DNA from 2 places in the Pseudomonas izuensis genome. Region 1 is predicted to be linked to the other one. Evidence: riboswitches for the same ligand, from Rfam matches in the RefSeq annotation. Region 1 holds a riboswitch; the other holds the start of a gene.
The links. Region 1 has a riboswitch for cobalamin ahead of cobO (cob(I)yrinic acid a,c-diamide adenosyltransferase). Riboswitches for the same ligand answer to the same signal wherever they lie in the genome.
Positions count from the first base shown of each region.

Region 1 (6,522 bases):
CCAGGTCGCTACCGATTTCATCCCGCTCATTAACAGCCGTCCACAATGCGCCGCTCGCAGGCTCCCAGGCCAGTCCGTTCGGATTGCGGATTCCCGAAGCAAAGATCCGGTGGTTGCCGGTGGCGCGATCCACTTCCCAGATCGCCGCGCGTCCTTCCTCCTGATCCATGCCGTTCTCACCGACGTTGCTGTTCGAGCCGACGGTGACGTACAGCTTGCTGCCGTCCTTGCTGGCAATGACGTTTTTGGTCCAATGGTGATTCAGGGTGCCCCCCGGCAGATCCACGACTTTGACCGGCTGCGACTTGATCGACGTGTCGCCGTTTTCATAGTGGAAGCGCAGCAGGCGGTCGGTGTCGGCGACGTACAGATCATTGCCGACCAGGGTCATGCCGAAGGGGGAGTTGAGGTTTTCCAGGAATACCGTGCGAGTTTCGGCGACACCGTCGTGGTCGCTGTCCCGCAGCAGGGTGATGCGGTTCGGGCTGGGTACGGTTGCACCGGCGCGGGCCATGACTTTTTTCATGACCCAGCCACGAATGCCTTTGCCGTCATCCGGTTTGGGCGGGGCGTTGGTTTCGGCGACCAGCACGTCGCCATTGGGCAGTACATACAACCAGCGCGGATGATCGAGTCCCTCGGCAAAAGGGGCCACTTGCGTGCCGGCGGCGGCGACGGGTCTGGCGCCGTCCGGCCAGCCGATTGCCGGGGCGATGTTCACCGTCGGCATCAGCGTCTTGTTGGGTTCCGGGAGTTTGGGCGACGGGCCGGTGCCGTCGGAGACTTGCATCGTGGAGGTCTCACCGCAACCGGCGAGCCCTCCGGCGAGGGCGATGATGAGAGCGAGCTGAAGCTTGCGCATGCTGATCTTCCCTATGAATCCATTGACCTGATCAGTAGAGAAGCGCAAGCGCGTGATGGTTCAACCGGTCAGCCGCGGGCCTCCTTGAGCAGCACGGCGATGCCCGGGTGGTAATGGCCCGCTTCGTTGCGCAACTTGCGATAGGCATAAGGGAAATACCAGGCCACGGCGCAGGTGTGCTCCTTTTGCAAGTCGTCGACCATGTCCTGCAGTTCTTCCGGGGTGGCGCCATGCTGGGCTTTTTGCGGTGCGACGAACAGGCAGCCGAGTTTGAGGTCGCTGGCGTAGCTGATTTGTCTGGCGTTGCTGGTGATGTCTTGCAGGGCCTGGGTCAGGTTCAGGCTGTTGACCCGTGGCCAGCGTTGTGTGGCCTGCAGCCAGGCGCGTGTTTCGGGCGTGGCGATAAACAGGTCGGCGCGACCATTGCGTTCGCCTTCTTCGATCTGTTTGCGGGTGGGCGATTGTTGCAAGGTGACCATTTCCGCCATCCACGCCGACGAGGAGAGCAGACCGAGGTTGGCTTTTTCGTCGAGCCAGTACGGCGTTTCGTTATCGCCGCGCACGGCGTTGTAGCGGTCGATACACTCGAACCAGCGCTCCAGCACCGGGCGCAGGAATTCCAGCTTCGGATTGCTGATGATCATGCCTTGCATGTGGCTCACCCTTGTTATTGTGTTATGAGGTTTGTGGCGCTTTGATATCATTGCTGGGCGTGCGGCACAAGATTGACGTCAGTAAATTGATTGACGGTAGATAATCACTTGCGCGGCCTGTCTTCAATTGACGCTCCACCCCCAACCCTCTAACCTTCGCGGCTTGTTTCAGGTGCTCTGTGGCTTGCGCCGACAGAGTGAAACAGGGAAGCCGGTGAGTGGCCGATTCAAAGCATGATGGCCTGCAATTCCGGCGCTGCCCCCGCAACGGTAAATGAGTGAACACTGTGCCTTGAGCCACTGTGTCAATTGACATGGGAAGGCGCACAGTCGGCAAACGCCGCTCATGAGCCCGGAGACCGGCCTGATCCATCCAAGCGGCATCACGGTGGGCGATGCCAGGCTTCTTGCCATCTATTCTTGTGCCTGCCCGCCGTTATCCAGCCTCAACGGAGAGCTCCCCCATGACTGATACCCCTGATCGTGACGAACGTCATCTGGCGCGCATGTTGCGCAAGAAAGCCGTGATCGACGAACGCATCGCCAATTCCCCGAACGAATGCGGCTTGCTGCTCGTGTTGTCCGGCAACGGCAAGGGCAAGAGCAGCTCGGCGTTCGGCATGCTCGCCCGGTCGCTGGGCCATGGCATGCAGTGCGGCGTCGTGCAGTTCATCAAGGGCCGCAACAGCACCGGCGAGGAATTGTTCTTCCGACGCTTCCCCGAGCAGGTGCGTTTTCACGTGATGGGCGAAGGCTTTACCTGGGAAACCCAGGACCGTCAGCGTGATATCGCCGCCGCGGAAGCGGCCTGGGCGGTGTCGCAGGAACTGCTGCGTGATCCAGCCATCGGCCTGGTGGTGCTGGATGAATTGAACATTGCGCTCAAGCACGGGTATCTCGATCTCGATCAGGTGCTCAGCGATTTGCAGGCGCGTCCGCCGATGCAGCATGTGGTGGTCACCGGTCGCGGCGCGAAGCCGGAGATGATCGAACTGGCCGACACCGTCACCGAGATGGGCATGGTCAAGCACGCCTTCCAGGCCGGGATCAAAGCGCAAAAAGGCGTCGAGCTGTGAATCAACCTCGTCATTGCCCGGCGGTACTGATTGCCGCGCCGGCCTCCGGTCAGGGCAAGACCACCGTCACTGCCGCACTGGCCCGTTTGCATCGCAATCAGGGGCGCAAGGTTCGCGTGTTCAAATGTGGCCCCGACTTTCTCGACCCGATGATCCTCGAGCGCGCCAGCGGTGCGCCGGTGTATCAACTGGACATGTGGATGGTCGGCGAGCAGGAAAGTCGCCGCTTGTTGTGGGAAGCCGCAGGCGATGCCGACCTGATCCTGATTGAAGGGGTGATGGGGCTGTTCGACGGCACACCGTCCAGCGCCGACCTGGCGCGGCACTTCGGTGTGCCGGTGCTGGGCGTGATCGACGGCACCGCCATGGCCCAGACCTTTGGCGCACTGGCGCTGGGGCTGGCGCGCTATCAACCGGATTTGCCGTTTGCCGGGGTCCTGGCCAACCGCGTTGGCACCTTGCGTCACGCACAATTGCTCGAAGGCAGCCTGACTGAAGGCTTGCGCTGGTACGGCGCCTTGTCCCGGGAAACCGGGATCGAATTGCCAAGCCGGCACCTCGGCCTGGTGCAGGCCAGCGAGTTGAACGACCTGGATATGCGCCTCGATGCGGCGGCCGATGCCCTGGCCAGCAGTTGCGAAGTCGCGCTGCCACCGACGGTGGAGTTCGCCGCGCCGGATGTGATCGCAGCCGAACCGTTGCTGTCCGGCGTGCGCATCGCCGTGGCCCGGGACGAAGCGTTTGCCTTCACCTACGGTGCCAGCCTCGATTTGTTGCGGGCGATGGGCGCCGAGTTGTCGTTCTTCTCGCCGATCCGCGACCGTGTGTTGCCAGAGGCGGACAGTCTGTATCTGCCGGGTGGTTATCCGGAATTGCATCATGTGGCACTGTCACAGAACACGTCGATGCTCGATGCAATCCGCGCGCACCACGCCGCCGGCAAGCCGTTGCTGGCCGAATGTGGCGGCATGCTGTATTTGCTCGATTCGCTCACGGATGTCGAAGGTGCTCGCGCAGAACTGGTCGGCTTGCTGAGCGGTGATGCGGTGATGCAAAAGCGTCTAGCCGCGCTGGCCCTGCAAGCGGTCGAACTGCCGGAAGGTTCGCTTCGCGGCCACACCTATCACCACTCGCTGACCACCACCGAACTGACGCCGATTGCCCGGGGCTTGAGTCCCAATGGTGGGCGCGGGGCGGAAGCGGTTTATCGCGAGGGGCGAATGACCGCTTCTTATGTGCACTTTTATTTTCCGTCGAATCCGACGGCGATTGCCGCGCTGTTTGCGCCAGACCGTGAGGACGCCTTCGCGAGCAGGCTCGCTCCCACAATGGATAACCTAGACCCTGTGGGAGCGAGCCTGCTCGCGAAAAGGCCATGACCGACAACACATTCAGTCAGGCCGAACGCGAAGCGGTTTATCGCGCAATAGCCGAACGCCGCGACATGCGCCATTTCAGCGGCGGAACTGTCGAGCCCGAACTATTGCGCCGTCTGCTCGAAGCCGCGCACCAGGCACCGAGTGTCGGCCTGATGCAGCCCTGGCGTTTCATTCGCATCAGCGACCGGGCCTTGCGCGGCAAGATCCAGGCGCTGGTGGAAGAAGAACGCATCCGCACTGCCGAGGCCCTGGGCGAGCGAACCGACGAATTCATGCAACTCAAGGTCGAAGGCATCAACGATTGCGCCGAAGTGCTGGTGGCCGCGCTGATGGATGATCGCGAGCGGCATATCTTCGGCCGGCGCACCCTGCCGGAAATGGACATGGCGTCGTTGTCCTGCGCAATTCAGAACCTGTGGCTGGCATCCCGCGCCGAAGGGCTGGGCATGGGCTGGGTATCCCTGTTCGAGCCGCAAGCCCTGGCGGACTTGTTGGGGTTGCCGTCCGGTGCCAAGCCGTTGGCCATTTTGTGCCTGGGGCCGGTCAAGGAATTCTACCCGGCACCCATGCTGGTGCTTGAAGGCTGGGCGCAGGTGCGTCCGTTGAGTGAATTGTTGTACGAGAATTATTGGGGAGTGAGTCAATGAGTGTGGCGTTGTTGAGTGTCGCCGCCGTGGCGCTGGATGCGCTGCTGGGCGAACCCAAGCGCTGGCATCCGCTGGTGGCGTTCGGCCGTTTTGCCGAGCGCATCGAGCAGCGATTCAACGGTGGTGGTCGCGGCTGGCGCAGCCATGGCGTCACCGCATGGGTGATCGCGGTTTTACCCTTGACCTTGCTGGCCACGGCCATTTCCTGGGCGCCCTACGTCGGCTGGATCGTCGAGATTCTCGCGCTGTACTGCGCCCTCGGCATGCGCAGTCTGGGCGAGCACGTCGAGCCTGTGGCCAAGGCCTTGCGCAGCGATAATCTCGAAGAAGCGCGCCAGCGTGTGAGTTACCTGGTCAGCCGCAAGACCAGCGAATTGGATAAAACCGAAGTCGCCCGCGCCGCCACCGAGTCGGTGCTGGAAAACGGCAGTGACGCGGTGTTCGCCGCCTTGTTCTGGTTTGCCGTGGCCGGTGCGCCGGGCGTGGTGCTCTACCGTTTGAGCAACACCCTGGATGCGATGTGGGGTTATCGCAACGAACGCTTCGAACGTTTCGGCTGGGCTGCGGCGAAGATCGACGATGTGCTCAATTACATTCCGGCGCGGTTGGTGGCATTGACCTACGCGCTGTTGGGCAAGACCCGGCTGGCCTTGAAATGCTGGCGCACCCAGGGCCCGACCTGGGACAGTCCGAATGCCGGTCCGGTGATGGCGGCGGGTGCCGGTGCGTTGGGCGTTGAGTTGGGTGGGCCGGCGATTTATCACGGCGAACTGCACGAGCGTCCGCAACTGGGCGAAGGCGTGCCGGCGGATGCGGACTCCATCGACCGCGGCTGGCAACTGGTCCAGCGCGGGGTATGGTTATGGCTGCTGATTCTCTGCGTGGGGGCTGAATTTTATGCTTGAGCACGGTGGGCGGTTGCGCAAGGCGGCGCTCGAATACGGCATCGAGGAAGCCGATTGGCTAGACCTGTCCAGCGGCCTGGCACCCTGGCCGTTTCCGGTTCCGGATATTCCGCTGCGGGCCTGGGCGCGCTTGCCGGAAACCGATGACGGCCTGGAGCAGGCCGCCTGCGATTACTACGGCACACTGCAGGCGCTGCCGGTGGCCGGTTCACAAATGGCCATTCAGTTGTTGCCGCGATTGCGGCGGGCCGGCAAGGTCGGCGTGCTGTCGCCTTGTTACGCCGAACATGCCGAAGCCTGGCGTCGCAATGGCTACATCGTTCGCGAAGTGCTGGAGCAGGAAGTCGATTTTTTCGTCGACAGTCTCGATGTGCTGGTGGTGGTCAACCCGAACAATCCCACCGGCTTGAGCCTGACGCCCGCCCGATTGCTCGATTGGCATGGACGCCTGGCCCAGCGCGGTGGCTGGCTGGTGGTGGACGAAGCGTTCATGGACAACACGCCGCACCTGAGTGTGGCGCCGTTTGCCCATCAGGTCGGATTGATCGTCTTGCGTTCGTTCGGCAAGTTTTTCGGCCTGGCCGGGGTGCGGCTGGGTTTTGTCCTCGCCGAGCGCAAGTTGCTCAAGTTGCTCGCCGAACAGGTCGGGCCGTGGGCGGTGAGCGGGCCGACCCGAGTGCTCGGTCAGGCTTGTCTGCGCGATACCGAAGGACACAGGCAGCAACGCGTGCGGGCCGAGGAAGCCAGCGAACGGCTGGCGTCGTTGCTGGAGCAGTACGGGTTCAAGCCCCAGGGCGGTTGCGCCTTGTTCCAATGGCTGATCACCGAGCGCGCCGAAGAGCTGCACGAGTTCATGGCCCGGCGCGGCATTCTGCTGCGATTGTTCACGCAAACCAGCAGCCTGCGCTTCGGCCTGCCCGACGGTGACGCCGATTGGGCACGCCTGGCCGCCGCATTCGAAGACTTCGCCAGGGAACGCCAATGACCACGTTGATGGTGC
Region 1 covers NZ_AP017423.2:5,065,673-5,072,194, reverse strand. Annotated here, with positions in the region: gene LAB08_RS22440 (PQQ-dependent sugar dehydrogenase) at 1-862, opposite strand, end outside; gene LAB08_RS22435 (hypothetical protein) at 931-1,515, opposite strand; cobalamin riboswitch at 1,669-1,897, shown strand; gene cobO (cob(I)yrinic acid a,c-diamide adenosyltransferase) at 1,980-2,591, shown strand; gene LAB08_RS22425 (cobyrinic acid a,c-diamide synthase CobB) at 2,588-3,970, shown strand; gene bluB (5,6-dimethylbenzimidazole synthase) at 3,967-4,617, shown strand; gene cbiB (adenosylcobinamide-phosphate synthase CbiB) at 4,614-5,522, shown strand; gene cobD (threonine-phosphate decarboxylase CobD) at 5,515-6,507, shown strand; gene LAB08_RS22405 (cobyric acid synthase) at 6,504-6,522, shown strand, end outside.

Region 2 (6,522 bases), 2.4 Mb from region 1:
CGCCGTGATAACTCGCCGCTGCTTCACCACGCAGGCTTTCCACGGCGGCCAACATGCCGCCCTGGAACTGGTAATAGTCATTGGAATCGAGCAGGTCGTGCTCGCGGTTGTCCTGGTTTTGCAGCACCGCTTGCACCTGGCTTAGACGCTGGGTGAACTGATCGCGGGCGGCGGTGCCTTCGTCGGAACCGCCATAGGCAAAACCGCCCCAGTTCAGGTAAACCTCGGCCAGATCCTCGCGGCTCTGCCACAGGCGACCGTCGATGGCACCCTGCACCCCCGCGCCATAGGCACCGGGTTTGGCGCCGAAAATGCGCCAACCGGCCTGACGCCGCGCGGTTTCTTCATCGAGCCCCGATTGCAGCAAGGCTTCACGTTCGGCACGCACTTTGGCCGCCAATGGATTGAGATCGTCTGGCTCGTCCAGCGCGGCGACCGCCTGGACAGCGGCGTCGAACAAGCGGATCAGGTTGGCGAAGGCATCGCGGAAGAAACCCGAGACCCGCAAGGTGACATCCACTCGCGGCCGGTCAAGCAGGCTCAGCGGCAGAATTTCAAAGTCATCGACCCGTTGACTGCCGGTGGCCCACACCGGGCGTACGCCCATCAGCGCCATGGCCTGGGCGATGTCATCGCCGCCGGTGCGCATGGTCGCCGTGCCCCACACTGACAGGCCGAGCTGACGCAGATGATCGCCGTGGTCTTGCAGGTGGCGCTCAAGAATCAGGTTGGCCGATTGGAACCCGATGCGCCAGGCCGTGGTGGTGGGCAGGTTGCGCACGTCCACCGAATAGAAGTTACGCCCGGTGGGCAGCACATCCAGACGACCGCGACTCGGTGCGCCGCTGGGACCGGCCGGAACGAAACGACCGCCGAGGGCATCGAGCAAGCCGCGCATTTCTGCCGGGCCGCAGGCATCCAGCCTTGGCGCGACCACTTCGCGCAGGTTGTCGAGGATGGCGCTCACCTCAGACCAACCCGCTTCCTGTGGGAGCGAGCCTGCTCGCGAAAGCGGTGTGTCAGGCCCATCAATGTCACCTGACACTCCGCTTTCGCGAGCAGGCTCGCTCCCACAGGGGTAAGTCAGTGCCTGCGAAATCAGTTGTGCGGCGAACAGTTCGAGGCGTTCGCGGGTGTCGCCGGTGGTGCGCCATAGTTCATGGCTGATCGACAACAACGCGTCTGGTCGAGGCCCGGTCCACGGCTCGGCCAATGCACAATCCAGCGGATCAAACCCCAGTTCGAAGGCCTTGGCCAACTCCCGTAGCAGACTCGATTGCGCCCCACGGCCATCACCCCGGGGAATGCGCAGCAGCGCGAGCAAGGTATCGATGCGCAAACGCCCGGTCGGCGACTCGCCGAACACGTGCAGGCCGTCGCGGATCTGCGACTCTTTCAGGTCGCACAGGTACGTATCCAGCCGTGGCAGCCAGATCGCCGCATCGGCGTCGCTGTCGAGCTGTTCGTCCAGTTGCAGTTCGCGGTCGATGTGCGTGTCGCGCACCAGTTGCAGGATGTCGCGCTGCAATTCCCGGGCGCGGCGCGGATCGAGCAGTTGTGCTTCGTAATACTCGTCGGCCAGCAGTTCGAGGTTGCGCAGCGGACCGTAGGTTTCGGCGCGCGTCAGGGGCGGCATCAAGTGGTCGATGATCACTGCCTGGGTGCGACGCTTGGCCTGGGCGCCCTCGCCCGGATCATTGACGATGAATGGATAGATGTTCGGCAGCGGCCCGAGCAGCGCGTCCGGCCAGCAGCTTTCCGACAGCCCGACGCCTTTGCCCGGCAGCCATTCGAGGTTGCCGTGCTTGCCGACGTGGATCACGCCGTGGGCGCCGTAGGTGTTGCGCAGCCAGAAGTAAAACGCCAGGTAACCGTGGGGCGGCACCAGGTCCGGGTCGTGATACACCGCACTCGGATCGACCTGATAGCCCCGCGCCGGCTGAATACCGACGAAGGTCAGGCCGAAACGCAGGCCGGCGATCATCATTCGTCCACTGCGATACATCGGATCGTTTTCCGGTGGCCCCCAGCGCTCCTGCACCGCCGCGCGGTTGGCTTCGGGCAGTGCATTGAACATCACCAGGTAGTCGTCCATGGCCAGGCTTTGCTGGCACGGACGCTGGTCGATTGTGTCAAGATCGTTGCTGACGCCGCCGAGTAATTGCTGGATCAAATCGGTGCCGCTCTGCGGCAAATCGGCCGCTAGCGGATACCCTTCTTGATGAAGCGCACGCAGAATATTCAGCGCAGCGGCCGGGGTATCCAGGCCCACGCCATTGCCGATGCGACCGTCACGGGTCGGGTAATTGGCGAGGATCAGCGCCACCCGCTTTTCAGCATTGTGCAGGCGCGCCAGATCGATCCAGCGTCGTGCCAGTTCGGCGACAAAATCCATGCGTTCCGGTTGTGGCCGGTAGCAGACCACATCGGACTGACTGCGCTCGCTGCGCCAGGCCAGGTCCTTGAAGCTGATCGGCCGGCTGATGATCCGCCCGTCCAGTTCCGGCAGCGCGATGTGCATCGCCAGGTCACGGGGCCCGAGACCCTGCTCGCTGGCGCGCCAACCCGGTTCGTTGTCCTGGGCGCAGATTGCCTGAATCACCGGGATATTGCGGCGGAACGGCCGCAGATGCGGCGCTTCGGGGCTCGATTGCGCGAACCCGGTGGTATTCAGAATCACCCCCGCCTCGACTTCGTCCAGCCAGTCCTCGACCACCGACAGGCAGCCGGGTTCTTTCAGACTGGCCACTGCAATCGGCAACGGGTTCAGCCCCGCTGCCTGCAAACGCTGGCAGAAAACATCGATGAATCCGGTGTTCGCCGCCTGCAAGTGCGAGCGGTAGAACAGCACCGCCGCTACCGGCTGACCGGCCTGCCAGTCAGCCTGCCAATCCTTCAGGGTCGCGGGGCTTTTTCGTGGGTGGTAGACCGCCGTGCGCGGCAGGATGTGTGGCTCGGCCCAGGTGTAATCACGGCCCAGCCAACGGTGGGCCAGACAGCGAAACAGGTCCAGCGCATTGGCCATGCCGCCCTGGCGCAGGAAGTGCCAGAGTCGGTCACGGTCTTCGGCAGGCACGGTGCTCAGATCGCTGAGCTCCGGGTCCGGACGGTCGTCGCCCGGCACCAGGATCAGTTGCACACCGCGCTGCGACAACTCCACCAGGCGCTCGACGCCATAGCGCCAATAAGCGATGCCGCCATGCAGCGAGATCAATATGACCTTGGCATGGCGCAGCACCTCATCGACGTACAGATCGACCGAAGCGTGATTCTGCACCTGCATCGGATTGGCCAGGCGCACGCTCGGGTAATCGTCGGGCAACTGCTGCGCCGCTTCGGCGAGCAGCGCCAGGCTGGAGTCGCCGCTGCACAGGATCACCAGCTCGGCGGGGGTTTGTCCAAGGTCGGCAATGTTGTCATCCGACACGAATCCGCCGGGCTGGGTCCTGAGCAGGTGCATGGATTACACGCTGAGCGCGGCGCGCAATTGCGCTTCGAGTGCGGCGGCGTCCAGTTCCTGGCCGATCAACACCAGACGTGTGGTGCGCGCTTCTTCGGCGCCCCACTGACGGTCGAAGTGCTTGTCGAAACGGGTGCCCACGCCCTGGATCAGCAGGCGCATCGGTTTGTTCGGAATCGCCGCGAAGCCTTTGACCCGCAGGATGCCGTGCTGGACCACCAGTTGCGTCAGCGCGTCCAGCAGCAGGCTCTCGTCAGAGGCAGGCAGTTCGATGGAGATGGAATCGAACGCGTCATGGTCGTGATCGTCTTCACCTTCATGGTGGTGATCGTGATGACTGTGACGGCTGTCGATGTGTTCTTCGGAACCGGCGCCGAGGCCGATCAGCACGTCCAGCGGCAGGCGACCGTTGCTGGCTTCGATGACCTTCACCGCCGGCGGCAGCTCTTCGGCGACTTCCAGGCGCACGCGGGCCAGGTCTTCCGGATTGATCAGGTCGGCCTTGTTGAGGATCACCAGGTCGGCGCTCGACAGTTGGTCGGCGAACAGCTCGTGCAGCGGCGACTCGTGATCCAGGTTCGGGTCGAGTTTGCGCTGGGCGTCGACCTGGTCCGGGAACGCAGCGAAAGTGCCGGCGGCCACTGCCGGGCTGTCGACCACGGTGATCACCGCGTCGACGGTGCAGGCGCTGCGGATTTCCGGCCACTGGAAGGCCTGGACCAAGGGCTTTGGCAGGGCCAGGCCCGAGGTCTCGATGAGGATGTGATCGAGATCGCCGCGACGGGCGACCAGTTCGCGCATCACCGGGAAGAACTCTTCCTGCACGGTGCAGCACAGGCAGCCGTTGGCCAGCTCGTAGACGCGGCCGTTGGCTTCTTCTTCGGTGCAACCGATGGAACATTGCTTGAGGATTTCGCCGTCGATGCCCAGCTCGCCAAACTCGTTGACGATCACCGCGATACGGCGGCCCTGGGCGTTGTCGAGCATGTGCCGCAGCAAGGTGGTTTTGCCCGAGCCGAGGAAGCCGGTGACGATGGTGACGGGGAGTTTGGCCAGTGTTTTCATCGGATGCCCTTTGGCAAGGTGGCGGGCATACGGGACGAGAACCGGCAACGCGCCTGCGCGCCGGAAGCATTCGCCACCGGATCACCCCGCCCGGTTGTAGTGAGAATCTGTATCGAGGCAGGTCTCCTGGCTGACAGTGTGCCAATCCTTGGATTGGCGTTGGCTGCGCCTTCCCGCGGGCTCAGGACCTGAGCGTGCAGTGGCGTGGCAGCGAACATCACCGTTCACAGTTGCGGGGGCAGCCGCGGCATTGACCGCGTTCCCTTCTTAGCTTCGGCAAATGCCGAAGAACCTCGAAAGCGCAAGGCTACGCATCGTATTGGGGCGGGTCAATGATCATGCTGAGTTCTGTGGTGGCCGGGATGCCGCCATCGCGAGCAAGCTTTGCTCCTACAGGTTGTCGGTGTCCTTGTGGGAGCAAAGCTTGCTCGCGATTGGGGCAACTCGGTCTCAAGATGAGAACCGGTGCCAATTGACGCCCCACCCCCGCCCATGCTCTCCTACACACCTTGTTACGGGTGCCCTTCACAGGGTGAAACGGGAAACCGGTGAATCATGTGCTTTACTCTAAAGCCATGTCAGTCCGGTGCTGCCCCCGCAACGGTAAGCGAGCGAAGCGTCAGATCCACTGTGCCGATGTGGCATGGGAAGGTGATGCTTGAAGGTCAAGGCATTTGCCTGCGCCCCTCGTGAGCCCGGAGACCGGCCCGCAACACGAAGTGATCAAACTTCACTGAATGACAAACCCGCGGTGGGCGGGCGCTGTTCGAATCGCTGCGCGCCCGTTCGTGCAGTGACTCTGCATGCGCTTTTGATTCCCCCGCTGACAGAACAGAGGGAAACGCCATGTCGATCATCAGCAGCACCGGCCACACAGCCTCCTCCAGCACGACTTCCACCCTTGCCCAACGCATCACCGCCGCCATCTGCGCGTCGATCCTCGGTGCATGCCTTGTGTATTTCGCCGGTTTCTCGCACATCGAAGCGGTCCACAACGCCGCCCACGATACCCGTCACAGCTCCGCGTTCCCGTGCCATTGAGACCTGCCGACATGATCAAGCGTATTGCGCAAACTGCAGGGTTCACCGGCTTGCTGGCGGCCCTGTTGCTGACGCTGTTGCAAAGTTTCTGGGTCGCCCCGCTGATTTTGCAGGCCGAAACCTACGAAAAAGCCGAGCCAGCGGTCGTGGAAGTTCATGAACATGCCGCCGGCGTCGCCGCCCATACCCACGATGCCGAGGCCTGGGAGCCGGAAGATGGCTGGCAGCGCGTGCTGTCGACCACGGGCGGCAATCTGGTGGTAGCCGTTGGCTTCGCCCTAATGCTCGCCGGTCTCTACACCCTGCGCGCGCCAACCAAAACCTCCCAGGGTCTGCTCTGGGGCCTGGCCGGTTACGCCACCTTCGTACTGGCGCCGACCCTCGGCCTGCCACCGGAATTGCCGGGCACCGCTGCCGCCGACCTGGCACAACGGCAGATCTGGTGGATCGGAACCGCCGCCTCCACCGCTGTCGGTATCGCGCTGATCGTGTTCAGCCGCCACTGGCTGATGAAAGTCCTCGGCGCGGCGATCCTTGCCGTTCCCCATGTGATTGGCGCACCGCAACCGGAAGTGCACTCGATGCTCGCCCCGGAAGCCCTCGAAGCCCAATTCAAAATCGCTTCGCAGCTGACCAACATGGGGTTCTGGCTGGCCCTGGGCCTGATCAGCGCCTGGTTGTTCCGCCGCAAAAACGATGGCCAATACCACGCATGACTGATGCAAGCACAGCGCCGACCCTGGTGGTCGGCCTGGGCTGCCAGCGAGGCTGTCCCGTCAGCACGCTGCGGGCGCTGCTCGATCAGGCGCTACAGGCCAACCAGATCGAACTTCATCAGATCAAGGCACTCGCCAGCATCGACTTGAAGCGCGACGAACCGGCCCTGATCGAACTGGCCGAGCAGCTTGGCTTGCAAATGATGTATTTCAGCAGCGAACAATTGGCGGTTTATCAAC
Region 2 covers NZ_AP017423.2:2,698,194-2,704,715, reverse strand. Annotated here, with positions in the region: gene cobN (cobaltochelatase subunit CobN) at 1-3,460, opposite strand, end outside; gene cobW (cobalamin biosynthesis protein CobW) at 3,464-4,525, opposite strand; cobalamin riboswitch at 4,625-4,836, opposite strand; cobalamin riboswitch at 5,025-5,250, shown strand; gene LAB08_RS12155 (CbtB domain-containing protein) at 5,372-5,566, shown strand; gene LAB08_RS12150 (CbtA family protein) at 5,578-6,282, shown strand; gene LAB08_RS12145 (cobalamin biosynthesis protein) at 6,279-6,522, shown strand, end outside.
Region 2: another riboswitch for cobalamin. It lies ahead of cobW (cobalamin biosynthesis protein CobW); the one in region 1 lies ahead of cobO (cob(I)yrinic acid a,c-diamide adenosyltransferase).